DNA from 3 places in the Streptomyces sp. NPDC096310 genome. Region 3 is predicted to be linked to each of the others. Evidence: riboswitches for the same ligand, from Rfam matches in the RefSeq annotation. Region 3 holds a riboswitch; each other region holds the start of a gene.
What was found. Region 3 has a riboswitch for thiamine pyrophosphate ahead of thiC (phosphomethylpyrimidine synthase ThiC). Riboswitches for the same ligand answer to the same signal wherever they lie in the genome.
Positions count from the first base shown of each region.

Region 1: it holds a riboswitch for thiamine pyrophosphate, as region 3 does, so the genes downstream of both, thiO (glycine oxidase ThiO) here and thiC (phosphomethylpyrimidine synthase ThiC) in region 3, are expected to answer to the same signal.
Region 2: it holds a riboswitch for thiamine pyrophosphate, as region 3 does, so the genes downstream of both, ACIQ7D_RS25915 (thiamine ABC transporter substrate binding subunit) here and thiC (phosphomethylpyrimidine synthase ThiC) in region 3, are expected to answer to the same signal.

Region 1 is NZ_JBIWFO010000026.1:29,178-35,058, reverse strand. It holds gene metF (methylenetetrahydrofolate reductase [NAD(P)H]) at 1-608, opposite strand, end outside; gene ACIQ7D_RS32030 (hypothetical protein) at 742-909, opposite strand; gene ACIQ7D_RS32025 (hypothetical protein) at 924-1,490, opposite strand; gene thiE (thiamine phosphate synthase) at 1,682-2,332, opposite strand; gene ACIQ7D_RS32015 (Rv2175c family DNA-binding protein) at 2,507-2,872, opposite strand; gene ACIQ7D_RS32010 (NAD(P)/FAD-dependent oxidoreductase) at 2,981-4,219, opposite strand; TPP riboswitch at 4,384-4,497, shown strand; gene thiO (glycine oxidase ThiO) at 4,495-5,820, shown strand; gene thiS (sulfur carrier protein ThiS) at 5,832-5,881, shown strand, end outside.
Region 2 is NZ_JBIWFO010000016.1:96,235-102,115, forward strand. It holds gene ACIQ7D_RS25905 (ABC transporter ATP-binding protein) at 1-280, opposite strand, end outside; gene ACIQ7D_RS25910 (ABC transporter permease) at 280-1,893, opposite strand; gene ACIQ7D_RS25915 (thiamine ABC transporter substrate binding subunit) at 2,097-3,221, opposite strand; TPP riboswitch at 3,313-3,438, opposite strand; gene rlmN (23S rRNA (adenine(2503)-C(2))-methyltransferase RlmN) at 3,478-4,584, opposite strand; gene ACIQ7D_RS25925 (phosphatidate cytidylyltransferase) at 4,744-5,811, opposite strand; gene frr (ribosome recycling factor) at 5,811-5,881, opposite strand, start outside.
Region 3 is NZ_JBIWFO010000002.1:562,193-568,073, reverse strand. It holds gene ACIQ7D_RS08020 (metallophosphoesterase) at 1-297, shown strand, start outside; gene ACIQ7D_RS08015 (hypothetical protein) at 438-1,283, shown strand; gene thiC (phosphomethylpyrimidine synthase ThiC) at 1,412-3,292, opposite strand; TPP riboswitch at 3,285-3,429, opposite strand; gene ACIQ7D_RS08005 (YibE/F family protein) at 3,570-4,925, shown strand; gene ACIQ7D_RS08000 (SsgA family sporulation/cell division regulator) at 4,999-5,433, opposite strand; gene ACIQ7D_RS07995 (IclR family transcriptional regulator) at 5,537-5,881, opposite strand, start outside.

The sequences.
Region 1 (5,881 bases), on a different contig from region 3:
AGCCGCAGATAGCCCTCGGGGTCGAAGAACATCTGGGTGATCGCGTAGTCGGCGCCGGCCCGGCACTTGGCGACGAAGTGCCGGATGTCGCTGTCCCAGTCGGCCGAGCGCGGATGCATCTCGGGGAAGGCGGCCACACCGACGCAGAAGTCCCCGGACTCCTTGATGAGCCTGACCAGGTCGGCGGCGTACCGCACGCCCTGGGGATGCTCGATCCACTCGCCCATCGGGTCGCCCGGCGGATCGCCCCGTACGGCGAGGATGTTGCGGATCCCGGCGTCGGCGTACTGCCCGACCATGTTGCGCAGCTCGGCGACGGACTGGTCGACGGCCGTGAGGTGGGCGACAGGGGTGAGGGTCGTGTCGGAGGCGATCCGCTGCGTGGCCCTGACCGTGCCCTCCCGGGTGGAACCGCCGGCTCCATAGGTCACGGAGACAAAGCTCGGGGCGACCGCCTCGACTCTGCGCAGCGCGTTCCAGAGGTTCCGCTCGCCCTTGTCGGTCTTGGGCGCCCAGAACTCGAACGAGTACGAGGTTTTTCCGGTCGCGAGCAGATCACGCACCGTACGCGCGTGATCCGATCGGGTCGAAGCTGTGCCTAGGGCCATACGTGCAGGTTATCGAGGGCATGGCGGCCACCCAACCAGAGGTGGGTCTTTTCACGGTATTGCCCGGAAGGTGGCCATGTCCTCGCAGGACGCACTGATCGCCCCCGAGGGCTCCTGGTCCGCCACTGGTCCGCTACTCGTTCCGCTTCCGCGCCCGCCATTGCGCCGCCTCCGCGCCGGCCTCCTCCAGCGTCAGCCCGGCGACCTGCGCCAGCGGGACATCCTTGAGCGGGCAGTCTGCGTAGTGGCTGTCCCTTTCGCTCGGAGCGGCGTCGCACCCGGGGCACTGTCGAGGAGGCATGGTGCTCCCTGTCCCTACGTCGAGTCGTGGTCGTCGGCCTGCCATGTTCGAATCACGTTGTCCATGCGGGGCACCGCCCAGACGAGCAGTACAACGACGACCGGGGCGGCCGTGGTTCCCGCGGCGAGCCACCGCCACGCGGGCGCCGCCGCGTGAGCCGGCGGGGCCAGGGCAAGACTGCTTCCCGTCGCCAGGCACAGGAGGCCCGACGAATAACAGAAGTCCGCCCTGCCGGCCAGCCTGATCCACTTCGAGTAGTGCCTCCGTTGATCCCGGATCAGCTCCTCGCGCCGGTTGGCGGACATCTCGGAAAGCGGACCCCACCAGGCTTCGACATCGCCGCGAGAGTACAGATACTGGCGGGAGCGAACTCCCCACACCACCGCGACGACCATGAAGAGCGCGGTCAGGGCAAGCGCGAGCAGCGCGGGGTCCGGCCAGCGGAACTTGTCGCGGTCCGTGATGACGAGCCCCAGCAGCGTGATGCTCGCGCCGCCCAGGAGGGGCGCCGCGGTCGTGTACTGCGCCTCACGCGCGGCCCACCAGTTCAGTGGCGCGGGCTTGCGCCAGGAAAGTCTCACGCTGTCCCCCTCGAAGGAGGCGGTCCGCGGTCACGTACGTCTCCCCGCCCCGACGAAATACCCGGACAAAGTACAGCGCGGCCGCGTGGGGCGGAACGCCTCGAACAGGCCAGAAGGAATGGGCCGTCGCGGTGGGGCCGCATGGCCACGCCGGAGGAGGCGCTATGTGCCGGACAGGCCAGGTCCCCGGGTCAGAAGGCGCGTGCCCGTATCCGCCCGGCCAGGGCCGCCGTCGCGTCGGCCGGGTCGTCGGCCTCCGTGATGGCCCGTACGACGACGACCCTGCGGGCTCCGGCGTCCAGCACCTCGTCCAGGTTGCCGGCGTCGATCCCGCCGATCGCGAACCACGGGCGGTCCGTGCCGCTCGCCGCCGCGTACCGCACGAGGTCGAGCCCCGGGGCGCGGCGGCCCGGCTTGGTGGGGGTGGGCCAGCAGGGGCCCGCGCAGAAGTAGTCCACCCCGGGCTCGGCGACCGCCGTGTCCACCTCGGCGCGCGCGTGGGTGGAGCGGCCGATCAGCGGGGTGGTGCCGAGGATGGCCCGGGCGGCCGGGACGGGCAGGTCGCCCTGGCCGAGGTGGAGCACGTCGGAGCCGATGGCGTGCGCCACGTCGGCGCGGTCGTTCACGGCGAGCAGCGTGCCGTGGCGGCGGCAGGCGTCGGCGAAGACCCGGAGGTGGTCCAGCTCCTCGGCCGCCTCCATGCCCTTGTCACGGAGCTGCACGATGTCCACGCCGGACGCCAGCACGGCGTCGAGGAACGCGGGGAGGTCACCCTGCCGCTTGCGGGCGTCCACGCACAGGTAGAGCCGCGCGTCGGACAGTGCCTGGTGGGGCGTGGGCATGGGAAGGTCCCCCCGTTGGTTCCACGTTGGTTCCGCCATTTGTTCGCGCGTCGGTTCGCGCGTCGGTTCCGCGTGGTGCGTGTGTGTCGTACGTACGTCTGTGCCTCGGATCCGCGACGGTCCCGCAGCGGGCGGACAGCGGGAACGCCGTCCGCCCGCGGCAGGACCGGGCCGTCAGACGGCGAGCGCCTGGGCCCGGCGCTTCACCTCCGTACCGCGGTTCTCGCTGAGCGCCTGCGCGGGGGTGCCGGGCAGGCTCGGGTCGGGGGTGAAGAGCCACTCAAGCATCTCTTCGTCGGTGAAGTGGTCGTCCCTCAGGAGCGTCAGGGTCCCGGCGAGGCCCTTGACGACCTTGTTGCCGTCGATGAAGGCCGCGGGCACCTGGAGCGCCCTGTTCTCACCCCGGCGCACGGCGATGAGCTGGCCTTCCTTCACCAACTGCCGCACGCGCGTCACCTCGACATCGAGCATTTCGGCGATATCGGGCAGGTGAAGCCAGGCGGGGACGAGAGCATCGATCTTTGCGTCAATCTCGGTCACAGGACAAGCGTGCCATCCCGGACTGACAGTGGGCACCCCGAGCCACCCCGGACGGGGGCGAAACCGGGCCGAAACGGCGCTCGGACCGGTCCTGGCGCCCGGAAATTCTCAGAGCGCCGCCTTGCGCAGCGGTACCGCCGGATCGGCCGACAGCACCGGGTCGAGACGGGTGCCCGTCTCGATCAGCTTGCGGCCCTGGGCCAGGTCGCGGGGTCGCCCGACGGCCAGCAGGGCCACCAGGACGCCCTCGCGCAGCCAGACCACCGACCAGGCCGCCCCCGCCGGGTCGCCGCGCCGTACCAGGGTGTCGGCCGCCGGGTGGTGGCCCGCGTACTGGACGAACCGGCCGAACTGCTCCGACCAGAAGTACGGCACGGGGTCGTAGACCCGCTCGGTCTCCCCGACGGCCTGGGCTGCCACCGTGAGCGGGCCCTGGAGCGCGTTGTCCCAGTGGTGGACGAGCAGCCGTTCGCCGTAGCGCGCCGACGGGAAGGACGCGCAGTCACCGACCGCGTACACATCGGGCAGCGAGGTGCGCAGCCGCTCGTCCGCGGTGACCGATCCGTCCGCGCCCAGCGCGATACCCGAGCCGGCGAGCCAGGCCGTCGCGGGCCGTGCGCCGATGCCCACGACCACCGCGTCGGCGGGGAGCCGGCGGCCGTCGGCCAGGACGACGGTGCCCCGCTCGACGCCGGCCACCCGCGCGTGTGTCAGCAGCGTGGCGCCGCTCTCCGCGTACCAGCCGGTCATGGGGGCGGCCACCTCGGCCGGCAGGGCGCCGGCCAGCGGCCCGTCGGCCGCCTCCACGACCGTCGCGGCGCAGCCGGCCTCGCGGGCGGCGGTGGTGAACTCCGCGCCGATCCACCCGGCGCCCACGACCACGACCCGCTGCCGTCGCTCCAGCACGGGGCGCAGCCGCTCGGCGTCGTCGAGCGTGCGCAGCGGATGGACGCCGGGCACGCCCTCCGTGCCGGGCAGGACGGTGGCCTCGGCGCCGGTGGCGATGACCAGCACCTCGTACGGGAGGGGACCGACGGTGGTGTCGATCTCCCGGTCGGACGGGCGCAGTCCGGTGGCCTTCCGGCCCACCACGAGGTCGACGGAGAGGGCTTCGAAGTCGATGTCGAAGGCCGATCCGTCGGCCTGGCCGAGCAGTACGGCCTTGGAGAGCGGGGGCCGGTCGTAGGGCGCGTGCGGTTCCTCACCGATCAAGGTGATCCTGCCCTCGTACCCCTTCTCGCGCAGGGCCACGGCGGTCTGTACGCCCGCCATGCCCGCGCCGACGACGACCACCCCGGGCCCCTCCGGCCGCGCGTTCCCTGCGTGTTCCTGCCGCTGTTCGCTCACCCGGTCACCTTAGATCGGCGCGGGGGCGCCCGGGGGAAGCTCCTCCGTCACACGACGGTGGAGAGCCCGTGGCCCGACGACGTGCCGCCGTCGCGCTTCACCCGCGGTGGCCACGGGCGACGCTCCCTTACCGCGCGGCATACCGCGCGTTAGGCTGGCCGCCGACACTACCTCGCGGGAGTCCGGACGCACCGGGCTGAGAGGGAGGCTGGAGCGGCCTCCGACCGTACGAACCTGATCCGGGTCATGCCGGCGAAGGGAGGGGCTGGACGCCCATGCAGTCATCCCAGGGGTCACCTCGGGAAGAGCCGCCCCATGGAGTGCGAGGGGCCGCTGCGGCCTCCTGTGCGGGGTACGACGTCCTCGTCGTCGGGGGCGGCATCATCGGCCTGGTCACGGCCTGGCGGGCGGCGCAGCGCGGGCTGCGTACCGCTCTCGCCGACCCCGGTCCGGGCGGCGGCGCGGCGCGCGTCGCGGCGGGCATGCTGGCCGCCGTCACCGAACTCCACCACGGCGAGCAGACCCTGCTCGGCCTCAATCTCGCCTCCGCCGCGCGCTATCCCGCGTTCGTCGAGGAGCTGGAGGAGGCGAGCGGCCGGGACACCGGCTACCGCGCGTGTGGCACGCTCGCCGTGGCGCTGGACTCCGACGACCGGGCCCAGCTCCGGGAGCTGCACGCCCTCCAGGTGCGCTCGGGGCTGACGTCCGAGTGGCTCACGGGGCGCGAATGCCGGCGCCTGGAGCCGATGCTCGCGCCGGGCGTACGCGGCGGGCTGCGCGTCGACGGCGACCACCAGATCGATCCGCGCCGGCTCGCCGCCGCGCTCCTCGCGGCCTGCGAACGGGCCGGGGTGGTCTTCCACCGCGCCTGGGTGCGGGGGCTCTCCGTGGTACGGGACCGGGCCACCGGCGCCGTGCTGGCCGATGGCGGCGTGCTCGGCGCGGACCGGGTGGTGCTGGCGGGCGGCAGCCTCAGCGGGAGGCTCGCGGGCATCCCCCCGGAGGCCGTGCCGCCGGTGCGGCCGGTCAAGGGGCAGGTCCTGCGCCTGGCGGTGCCCGGCCCGTACGCGCCCTTCCTGTCCCGGACGGTACGGGCCGTGGTGCGCGGCTCCGAGGTCTATCTCGTGCCGCGCGAGAACGGCGAGCTCGTCGTCGGCGCGACCAGCGAGGAGCTGGGCTGGGACACCACCGTGACGGCGGGCGGGGTGTACGAGCTGCTGCGCGACGCGCACGCGCTGGTGCCCGGCATCACCGAGCTGCCGCTCACCGAGACCCGCGCGGGTCTGCGCCCCTGCTCGCCGGACAACGCGCCGCTGCTCGGGCCGACCGTGCTGCCGGGTCTGTCGCTGGCCACCGGTCACCACCGCAACGGGGTGCTGCTGACGCCGGTCACCGGGGATGTGCTGGCGACGGTCCTGACGTCCGGTGAGCTGCCGCCCGAGGCCGCGCCGTTCACCCCGATGCGCTTCTCCGCCGCCGCGTCCCGCTCTCCGCGCCCGTCCGGCTTCCCGCTCCCCTCAGAGGCCTCCACCGCGCACGGCCCCCCTACCGCGGCCACCGTGACCGGTTCTCCGTCCGTCTCCCTGGAGCAGTCCGTATGAACACCGCCGTGATGTACGTCTCCGTCAACGGCGAGCCACGCGAGTTCGCCGCCGCGACGAC
Region 2 (5,881 bases), on a different contig from region 3:
GGAAGAGCTGGTGGTCCTGGAACATCAGCCCGACGCCACGCCGGTGCACCGGCACCCCCGACTGGTCGGTGCCGCCCAGGGTGATCCGCCCGGCGTCCGGGGTCTGAAGGCCTGCCACGGCGCGCAGCAGTGTCGACTTGCCGCTCCCGCTCGGCCCGAGCACACAGACGATCTCGTGCTCGGCCACCTCCAGATCGACCGCGTCGAGCGCGGCGTGCGGTGCGACGCCGGTTCCGGTGCCGAACCGCACGGTCACGTCCGACAGGGTCAGCAAGGCCATCAGAACTCTCCCGAGCGGTCGGTACGGATACGTTCGAGCACCAGCAACGAGGCCGCGCACACCACCATCAGGACCGTGGACAACGCCATCGCCTGCCCGTAGTTGAGCTCGCCGGGCCGGCTCAGCAGCCGCGCCACGGCCACCGGCAGCGTCGGCCGGTCGGGACGCGCGATGAAAACCGTCGCACCGAACTCACCGAGCGAGACGGCGAAGGCGAACCCTGCCGCGACGAGCGTGGCCCGCCGTACCAACGGCAGATCGACCTCCCGCCAGGCGCGCAGCGGAGACGCTCCGAGAACGGCAGCCGCCTCGCGCAGCCGCCCGTCCACCGCGCGCAGCACCGGCAGCATGGTCCGTACGACGAAGGGCACGCCCACCAGCGCCTGAGCGAGCGGCACGAGGATCCAGGAGCCCCGCAGGTCGAGCGGCGGCTTGTCGAGGGTGATCAGGAAGCCGAAGCCGACGGTGACGGCGGAGACGCCGAGCGGCAGCATCAGCAGCGCGTCGAAGCCCCGTACGAGGCGTCCGGCGCGGCGGGTCAGCGCGGCGGCGGCGAGGCCGCCGATCACCACCGCGACGGCTGTGGCGACCAGCGCGTACCGCAGCGAGTTCCAGACGGCCTCCAGCGGTGGCACGAGGAAGGTGCCGCCGCTCGCGTCCACCGAGGTGAGCGCCCGGTAGTAGCCGAACCCATAGCCGCCCGGACCGTCGAGGGAGCGCTCGACGAGCACTCCCAGGGGCAGCAGGACCAGCAGGGCGACGGTCGCGAGCACGCCGCCGAGCAGCGCCCACTGCCCGGCTCCGGCTGGCCGGCGCGCGGTCTGTTCCGGGTCGACGAGCTTCAGCGCGGTTTCCCGCCGCCGTACGGTCGCGGCGTGTACGGCGAGAATCGCACCGACCGCCGCGAACTGCACGAGCGTCAGTACGGCTGCGGTGGGCAGGTCGAGAAGTTGTGCGGTCTGCCGGTAGATCTCGACTTCAAGGGTGGAGAAGCCGGGGCCACCGAGGATCTGTACGACGCCGAAGGAGGTGAACGTGAAGAGGAAGACCATCAGCGCGGCGGCTGCGACGGCCGGTGCGAGCGCGGGCAGGGTCACGCGACGCCACGCCGCGAGTCGTCCGGCGCCCAGCACGCGCGCCGCTTCCTCCTGGCGCGGGTCGAGCTGTGACCACAGACCACCCACGGTGCGTACGACCACCGCGTAGTTGAAGAAGACATGGGCGAGAAGGATCGCCCAGACGGTGGTGTCGAGCCGCACGCCCCACAGGTCGTCGAGGAGTCCACCCCGCCCGAGAAGCGCCAGGAAGGCGGTGCCGACGACGACAGTGGGCAGCACGAAGGGCACGGTGACCACGGCGCGCAGCAGTTGCTTCCCGGGGAAGGAGAAGCGCGCGAAGACATAGGCGCCGGGCAGCGCGATCAGCAACGTGAGCGCAGTGGAGACGAGCGCCTGCCAGGTGGTGAACCACAGGACGCCGAGGATGTCGGGGCGGCTCAGTACGTCGCCGACGCGTCCGAACTGCCAGGCACCGTCCCTCTTGAGGCCGCGACCGACAATTGCGACCACGGGGTAGGCGAAGAAGACGGCGAAGAAGGCGAGCGGCCCGGCCATGAGGGCGAGGCGTACGGCGCTGCCGCGCCCGCGCCCGTTCCCTCGCCACTGCCGGCCTCGCAAGGCGCCGGGCATGCGCAGAGCGCCGCGCACAGAGCCCCGTAGCACGCGCCGTGGCCCGCCCCGTACGCCGCCACGGCGCGTCACCGTGCCTCGCACGGCCCGGCCGTCCTTCTCCGCCGCCCGGTCCTTCTCCTCGGCGGTTACTTCACTACGAGGGAGGACCACGACTGGATCCACTGCTCACGGTTGGCGGCGATACGGTCGGGCGCCACGGTCTCGGGCCGGTCGATGGTCGCACCGAACTTCGTGAACAGTTCGGGCAGCGCGACGCCCTTGACCACAGGGTTGACGAACATGTTCAGCGGCATGTCCGCCTGGAACTTCTCACTGATCAGGAAGTCCAGCAGAGCCTTGCCACCGGCCACGTTCTTCGCGCCGTCGAGCAGCCCCGCGAACTCGGTCTGCCGGAAGCAGGTACCCGTGGAGACCCCCGTCGGGGCCTTCTGGGGCTGCGGCTTCGCGTACAGCACCTCCACGGGCGGGCTGGAGGCGTACGAGACGACCAGCGGCCGGTCGCCCTTGGCCTTCTTTCCGCCCGGTGAGCCGGAGAAGCTCTCGTTGTACGCCTGCTCCCACCCGTCGACGACCTGGACGCCGTTGTCCTTGAGCTCCTTCCAGTAGTCCTGCCAGCCGTCGTCCCCGTAGTGCGCGACGGTGCCCAGGAGAAAGCCGAGGCCGGGCGAGGATGTCGCGGCGTTCTCGGTGACCAGGAGGTTCTTGTACTGAGGCTTGATCAGGTCGTCGAAGGACTGCGGCGGCGCCAGCTCCTTGTCAGCGAAGTACTTCTTGTCATAGTTGATGCATATATCACCGATATCGATCGGCGTGACCCGGTGCTTCTCCTTATCGAGCTGCGCGCTCGCGTCGACACGGTCCAGGCCCTTCGCCCCGTACGGCGCGAAGAGGTCATTGTCCAGGGCGCGGGAGAGCAGGGTGTTGTCGACGCCGAAGAAGACGTCCCCCTGGGGCGATCCCTTGGTCAGGATCTCCTTGTTGAGCGCTTCGCCGGCGTCGCCGCTCTTCAGTACCTTGACGGTGTAACCGGTCTCCTTGGTGAACTCCTTCAGCACCGCGGGGGACGCGTTGAAGGAGTCGTGGCTGACGAGGGTGACGGTCTTGGACTGCGCGCCGCCACTCCCCCCGTCGCCGGACGACGCGGAGCCGTCGGAACCGCCGCAGGCCGCGAGGGTCGTGGCGCCGAGCGCCGCGGCCAGCGCGGCGAACGCCGCCCTTCTGGCGCCGGTACAGGTACGAATGGTGCTCACTGGTTTTCCTCCTGGGAAGTCCAGGAGAAGACGCGGCCCTGCCCCGGGCCCGGTCATCGGCACGGACCGGGCCCTGGGCAGGGCGCAACAGCTTGAGTGATGTCCGAACTTCCTACCCAGAATGACCCGGGCAAGGTTCAGAGGGTCTGCGACCGCTGCCCGCTCTCACGGACATGTGCCGCACTCTCAGCGCTGTGGCGCTCCCCTGTCGGAAAATATGCAATACGTTTCGGCCCAAGGTTACCCCCAGACCGCGCTACCGCTCCGTGGCAGCCAACTGTCCGCATGCCCCGTCGATCTCCTGGCCCCGTGTGTCGCGTACGGTCACCGGAACGCCGTGCGCCGCGATCGCCTCGACGAACTTCTTCTCGTCCTCCGGGCGCGACGCCGTCCACTTGGAGCCCGGGGTCGGGTTGAGCGGGATCAGGTTGACGTGGACCCGCTTGCCCTTGAGGAGCCGACCGAGCCGATCGCCCCGCCAGGCCTGGTCGTTGATGTCGCGGATCAGGGCGTACTCGATGGAGATCCGGCGGCCGGACTTCTCCGCGTACTCCCACGCGGCGTCCAGCACCTCTCGGACCTTCCAGCGCGTATTGACCGGAACGAGGGTGTCGCGCAGCTCGTCGTCGGGGGCGTGCAGGGAGACCGCGAGCCGGCACTTGAAGCCCTCGTCGGCGAAGCGCAGCATCGCGGGCACCAGACCGACCGTGGAGACGGTGATCCCGCGCTGCGAGATGCCCAGGCCGTCCGGCTCGGGGTCGGTGAGCCGCCGGATCGCGCCGACGACGCGCTTGTAGTTGGCGAGAGGCTCGCCCATGCCCATGAAGACGATGTTGGACAGCCGGGCGGGGCCACCGGGGACCTCGCCGTCGCGCAGGGCGCGCATCCCGTCGACGATCTGGTGGACGATCTCCGCGGTGGACAGATTACGGTCCAGGCCTGCCTGTCCGGTCGCGCAGAAGGGACAGTTCATCCCGCAGCCCGCCTGCGACGAGATGCACATGGTGACCCGGTCGGGGTAGCGCATCAGTACGGACTCGACGAGCGTGCCGTCGTGCAGTCGCCAGAGCGTCTTACGGGTCGTGTCGTCGTCGCACGAGATGTGCCGCACCACCGACATCAGGTCGGGCAGCAGCTCCGTCGCGAGTTTCTGCCGTGCGGCGGCCGGGATATCCGTCCACTGCTCGGGGTCGTGCGCGTACCGCGCGAAGTAGTGCTGCGACAGTTGCTTGGCGCGGAACGCCTTCTCCCCGATGGCGGCGACGGCCTCGCGGCGCTCGGCGGGGGTGAGGTCGGCGAGATGCCGCGGGGGCTTCTTGGCTCCGCGGGGCGCGACGAAAGTGAGTTCTCCGGGTGCAGGCATGGTTCATCCAGTGTCGCAGACGGCGCCACGTGGCCAGCGCCCCGCACGCCGCCCGGAGAGACTACTAAGAGAGACCGCTCCGGGAGACCGCGCCGAGAAGAGGCCACGAGGGGGCTACGCGCCGCGCCGTGGGCGGCGCGTAGCCCCCTCAGGACCCGGTCAGGCCCCCACGAAGAGCACCAGGAGCAGCCAGACCACCGGCGCCGTGGGCAGCAGCGAGTCGAGCCGGTCCATGATCCCGCCGTGCCCCGGCAGCAGCGTGCCCATGTCCTTGATCCCGAGGTCACGCTTGATCATGGACTCGCCGAGATCGCCGAGCGTGGCGCTGGCCGCGACGGCCAGACCGATCAGCAGCCCCTGCCACCAGGCGCCGCCGTCGATCAGGAACTCCATCAGGAGCGCGCCGGCCACCATCGCGAAGGTGACGGCGCCGCCGAGCCCCTCCCAGGTCTTGCCGGGGCTGATACGGGGCGCGAGCTTGTGCGTACCGATGCGCCAGCCGACCGCGTACGCGCCGGTGTCACTGACGACGGTGAGCACAAGGAACATCAGCACACGCTGCGAACCGTCCCCCGCTGTGAGCATCATCGCGACAAAGGTCGCCAGGAAGGGCACGTAGAACGCGGCGAAGACCCCCGCGGTGACGTCCTTGAGGTAGCCCTCAGGCGGCTCCGTCATCCGCCAGATCAGCACGGCGAGAGCGGTGAGGGCCATCGCGACCCAGGCACCCTCTGCACCGCGCGCGTACCCGGCGACGACCATCGCGGCGCCGCCCACGGCCAGCGGTACGAGCGGTGCCTTGATGCCCTTCTTCTCGTCTAGCCGTGAGGTCAGCTCCCACAGCCCCACGACCACGGCGATCGCTATGACACCGATGAACACGGCCTTGACGATGAAGAGCGACGCCGCGACCACGGCGCCGAGCCCGACACCGACTCCTATGGCCGCGCGAAGATCACGACCGGCCCGCTTCTTCGGCGGGGACGGCGGGGGGTCGGCCATGGGCTCCTGCGAAGTCTCGTCGCGGAACAGGGGGCCACCCGGCCGAGCAGCCCCCCGGTCGTCGTTCTGGGCCCCGTCGTTCGCGGGTTCGTCGGGCACGATGGGCATGGGCCGAGTCTGCTGTGCGGAATGCTCATCGTATGCGGGACCCGCCGGGGCAGCCCCCTGGTCGGTCGGTCCCCAGTAACCGGCTGTCGGCAAGGCCCCCCGGGAAGAGTCGTTCATCAGACTTCGAGCAGCTCGGCTTCCTTGTGCTTGAGCAGCTCGTCCACTTGTGCGACGTACTTCGCGGTGG
Region 3 (5,881 bases):
CTCTTCCGCAAACTCACCAAACGCTTCGCGTTCCGTGACGAAGGCGGCCCGCAGGCGGTCCAGGAACTCCTCTCCCAGTACGGCGGAGGACGTGTCGTACACGGCCACAGCCCGATTCCCTATCTGCTCGGCGAAGTCGGCACAGAAGACGCGTCGGATGACGAAGACGACACCGGACCGGTGGTGGAAGGGCCACACGTATATGCCGACGGACTGGCCATCGCCATGGACGGCGGAGTGACGATGGCAGGAAAACTGCTGGTCGTACAGCTTCCGTTGGCCAAATCGTCAATGTAGGACAGGTGTTTTCCGGAAACCCCCTGTCACGCCACGCCAAAATCGCTCTACCATCGGCTTATCCGTAGCAGGCTCTCCTCCGTTTCCGCCGACTGCGGCTCGTTCCACACGGGCGCTACGGCCCCACGGAGTATCGGGGGATGCACATGAAAAGCGCTCCGCACCTGCTGAGCGAGGATCGCGCGGATTTCGAGCGGATCCTTGGCGATGTGCTGCGCAATGCGCACGAACGTCCGGACCTCGCCACGATCGGGCAGCGGCTCAACGCGGAGCAGTTGCGCACCATGGCGCTGAACGCGACGGACCGGATCACCGCGCCGGCGGCGGCCGAGTACGAGCACTACGCCAAGATCCGCGGGGAGTTCCGCTCGCCGGGCACCGCCACATCGGTACGCGACTCGGTGATGGACCCGGCCGAGGACGCCACGACGGACTCCGGTGCCGGGCTCACGGCCGTCATCACGGTCCTGGTGCCGGTCCTCGGCGGCACCGCGGCGGCGATCTTCCTGCTGGTGGGCTTTCTGCTGAAGGCGCTCGACCCGGCACCCGCCTTCGCGGACAGCATGCTCGCCGTGGGCTGGTTCTTCGCGGCCGTCACCGCGCTGGGCATCCTGGCCGCCGCGGTGGGGCTGCTGGTCACCGCGCTGCGCAACAGCTCGACACAGCTCCCCGCCGACGAGACGGCCGGCGGAGAGCTGCCCGACGAGGTCGCCCGGGCGCGCGAGGCCTGGCGCCACGCCCTGCTGGAGCGCGGCATCCTGCCCTTCCTGCGGGCGGCTCTCGACGACCCGAGCGCGGACCCGGCGGCGCCGAGCCCGCCCCGTTCGGTCAAGCAGCTTCCCAAGATCGGCTACAGCAGGCCTGACTTCAGCAGCCCCCACGAGGGCTCCACCGCCGGGCAGCGACCGAACTTCAGCAGCCCGGACTTCAGCGGTCCGGACTTCACCAGCCCCGACTTCGGCGGCCCCGAGCACCGGCCTGAATGACCTGGCCGGGCGCCCGGGGGCCGGCCGGGGCCGGGCCCGGTGCCTGTCGCCGGGGCCGCGGGGACTCCAGAGCGGTACGGGGGGCCCGCGTGGGTCCGTGACAGGCGCCCAGCCCGGTGCCGTGACGGTCAGTCGGCCAGCGGCAGATAGACCCGGTTGCCGGCCGCGGCGAACTCCCTGGACTTCTCCGCCATGCCCGCCTCGATCTCGCCCGCCGGCGCCCCTGGCCCGTCCGCCCCGGACTCACCCGCGCCGCCCGCCATCTCTCCGCCGTGCTCGCGCCGGATGTCCTGCGAGATCTTCATCGAGCAGAACTTGGGGCCGCACATCGAGCAGAAGTGCGCCGTCTTCGCGGGCTCCGCCGGCAACGTCTCGTCGTGGAACTCCCGTGCCGTGTCCGGATCGAGCGCCAGATTGAACTGGTCCTCCCAGCGGAACTCGAACCGGGCGTCCGACAGCGCGTCGTCCCACTCCTGCGCCCCTGGATGCCCCTTGGCGAGATCCGCCGCATGAGCCGCGATCTTGTATGTGATGACGCCCGTCTTCACATCGTCGCGGTCCGGCAGACCGAGGTGTTCCTTGGGCGTGACGTAACAGAGCATCGCCGTACCCCACCACGCGATCATCGCCGCGCCGATCCCGGAGGTGATGTGGTCGTACGCCGGGGCGACATCGGTGGTCAGCGGACCGAGCGTGTAGAACGGCGCCTCCTCGCAGATCTCCTGCTGGAGGTCGATGTTCTCCTTGATCTTGTGCATCGGGACATGGCCCGGGCCCTCGATCATGGTCTGCACGTGGTGGCTCTTGGCGATCGAGTTCAGCTCGCCCAGCGTGCGCAACTCGGCGAACTGCGCCTCGTCGTTGGCGTCCGCGATGGAGCCCGGCCGCAGTCCGTCGCCGAGGGAGTACGTCACGTCGTACGCGGCGAGGATCTCGCACAGCTCATCGAAGTTCTCGTAGAGGAACGACTCCTTGTGGTGCGCGAGGCACCAGGCGGCCATGATCGAGCCGCCGCGCGAGACGATGCCGGTCTTCCGGCGGGCGGTGAGCGGTACGTAGCGCAGCAGGACACCGGCGTGGACCGTCATGTAGTCGACGCCCTGCTCGGCCTGTTCGATCACGGTGTCCTTGTAGATCTCCCAGGTCAGCTCCTCGGCCTTGCCGTCGACCTTTTCGAGCGCCTGGTAGAGCGGCACGGTGCCGATGGGCACGGGGGAGTTGCGCAGCACCCACTCGCGGGTGGTGTGGATGTTGCGGCCGGTGGAGAGGTCCATGACCGTGTCCGCGCCCCAGCGGGTCGCCCACGTCATCTTCTCCACCTCCTCCTCGATGGAGGAGGTGACCGCGGAGTTGCCGATGTTGGCGTTGACCTTCACCAGGAACCGCTTGCCGATGATCATCGGCTCGGTCTCCGGGTGATTGACATTGGCCGGCAGCACGGCGCGGCCCGCGGCGATCTCCTCGCGGACCACCTCAGGGGCGACGTTCTCGCGGATCGCGACGTACTCCATCTCCGGGGTGATCTCTCCCCGGCGGGCGTACGCGAGCTGGGTGACCGCCCGGTCCGTGCGGGTCCGGCGCGGCTGGCGGGGCCGCCCGGGGAAGACCGCGTCGAGGCCCCGCAGATCCGTCGTCCCGCTCCCGAGCAGCCCGCCGCGCGGGGAGGTGTGCTTGAGCCCGTCGTCCTCGGGGCGCGGCGGTCGGCCCGCGTATTCCTCGGTGTCGCCGCGGCCGATGATCCAGTTCTCCCGCAGCGGCGCGAGACCGCGGCGTACGTCGGTCTCGACGGTGGGGTCGGTGTACGGCCCCGAGGTGTCGTACAGCGTGACGTCCTCGCCGTTGGTGAGGTGGACCTGGCGGACCGGCACACGGAGATCGGGGCGGGAGCCCTCGATGTATCCCTTGTGCCAGCCGATGGAGCGTCCGCCCGCGGCCTCGCCCGAGGGGGCCGGGTCCGCGCTGCTGCCCTCCGAGCTGGAGGCAGGCGTGTGTGCGTCCTGATGGGTCATGAGACCTACTCCCTACGCCGGCATTACCCGGTAACAGGTTCAGCGGTCGGCGCAGCGCAGGTGTCCGGGGTTCCGTCCCCGGGACTACACGTCAGCGCCCTCTCAGCCCGGTGCTCCGAGCTCCCGCGTGTGCAAAGGTGCCTCCACGCTAGCGTCAAATCGGGCGCGCTGAACAGAGGGCCCCCCGCATCCTCCGGCTTCTTGCGATGATCGGTCGGTGACCCCACCCACGCAGACTCACGAACCGGGCGCCCACTCGCACAGTCATGGCCCCGCCATGCCGGTCTCCCGGCACCTCCGCAAGGTGATCGCGGCGGTGCTGATTCCATTCGCGGCCGCCGTGGTGGTCGGGCTCGCCGTGCTCTGGCCGGGCGGCGCACCCGCGCACGAGCGGACCGGCGTGGGCTTCGACCGGCAGACCTACGCGGGCCAGGTCGTCCAGATCGAGCGCGTCGCCTGTAAGGACGTGAACGCCTCCCAGGTCCCGTCGACCGGTGACACCTCGACTCCGCAGGGCCGCGAGGCGGTCCAGGAGGAGACGGGGGAGTGCAAGAAGGCGACGGTCGAACTGAAGGAGGGCAAGGAGAAAGGTCACACCTTCGTCGAGATCGTCCAGCCCGACGCACCGCGGCAGTTTCACGTGAAACAGGGCGTTGTGGTCGCCTATGCGCCGGACGCTCCCCGGGATCTCCAGTACTCGGTCTCCGATGTGGACCGCCAGTTCCCGCTGACGCTGCTGGCGGGGATCTTCGCGCTCGCGGTGATCGTGGTGGGACGGATGCGGGGGGTCATGGCGCTGGTGGCGCTCGTGGTCTCGTTCGCGATCCTGACGCTGTTCATCCTGCCGGCGATCCTCCAGGGCTCGAATCCGCTGGTCGTGGCGGTGGTGGGGGCGAGCGCGATCATGCTGATCGCGCTGTATCTGTGCCACGGTCTGACGGCCCGCACCTCGGTGGCGGTGCTGGGCACCCTGATCTCGCTGCTGCTGATCGGCTTGCTGGGGTCGCTCTTCATCGGCTGGGCGAGCCTGTCCGGCAACACCGATGACAACACGGGGCTGATCCATGGCCTCTATCCGGAGATCGACATGAGCGGCCTCCTGCTGGCCGGGGTGATCATCGGTTCGCTCGGTGTGCTCGACGATGTGACGGTGACGCAGACCTCGGCGGTGTGGGAGCTGCGCCAGGCCGATCCGACGATGGGGCCCAGGGCGCTGTACCGGGCGGGCATCCGGATCGGCCGGGACCACATCGCGTCCGTGGTCAATACGCTCGTGCTGGCTTACGCGGGTGCCGCGCTGCCGCTGCTGCTGCTCTTCTCAATCGCGCAGTCGAGCGTGGGGACGGTCGCCAACAGTGAGCTGGTTGCGGAGGAGATCGTACGGACGCTGGTGGGTTCGATCGGCCTGGTCGCGTCGGTGCCGGTGACGACGGCGCTGGCGGCGCTGGTGGTCTCCGCCGACCGGTCCGCCCCGGAGAACCCCGCGCCCCTGCCATCGCCGCCCGCCCCGGACGGACCGGAGGCGGGCCCCGGGGCCGGGCCCGGCTGGGAGCCTCAGGAGTCCCGGGGGCTGCTGGTGCCGGCCCCGGGGATGCGCGGGACCGGCGGCCGGGGCCGCCGCCGTAAGAAGTAGCCCGAGCGGAGCGGGAGGGATCCGGGCCACCCGGGAGGGCAGAATCACCCGGACGGCCCCCCTCGACGGGCCGTCAGCCCGCGTTCTCCTCGGCGAGGATGCGGCCCAGCTCCTCCTCAAGGCTGCCTTCGAAGTCACTGAGTGTGCGCTCCTGGCCGAGCGGGACCAACCGGTCCGTACGGTCCAGGAAGGCCACCAGCGGTGCGGCGCTCACACGGAAGAGCGCGTGGTCGTCGCCGACCTGGAGCCGCATATGGACGTCCGAGAGGTCCTCGGGGGTCGTCGGGGAGATGTGCACATCACCGTCCCCGCTGGGTGTGTTGATGCCGTCGAGCAGCAGTTCGCGACCGAAAGTCCAGGTCACAGGTGCATCGCCGGGCAGATGGAATGTCATCCGTACCGCGTAGGGATCAGCCACCTTGTAGTGGAGTTCCACCGGGATACGGAACGACAGCTCCTCGGAGACGAGGAAGCTCATCAGGACCTCGGCCTGGACCGACTCGCGCATCGTTGTACTCCGGAGTAGATGGAACAGTGGCTGGGAATGATCCCCGTTGACCCTCTTGACGCAATCGTCCTGTAAGCGCTAGCAGATCACAAGGAGTAATTTTTCAGATACTGATAGAGAGGATTTGCGAGGTCAGCAGGGATCCGATCTCTCTGCGTAACCGCTCGGCCGTCGGAAGCAGCCGCTTCTGTTGACAGAGCGGTATAGAAATGGCCACGGCGGCCGCCATCGCTCCGACCGTGACCGGTACGGCGGCGCAGACCGTGCCGAGCCGGTACTCCTGGCGGGAGAGGACCGGTTCCGTCCGCCCCAGCGCGTCGAGGCGCTCCAGCAGGGTGCTCCGGTCCGGCACCGAGTACGGGGTGAGCGGACGGACGGGGTAGCGGTCCAGATGGTCGCGGCGGGACGCCTCGTCGAGCTGGCTCAGCAGGCACTGGCCGATCGCGTG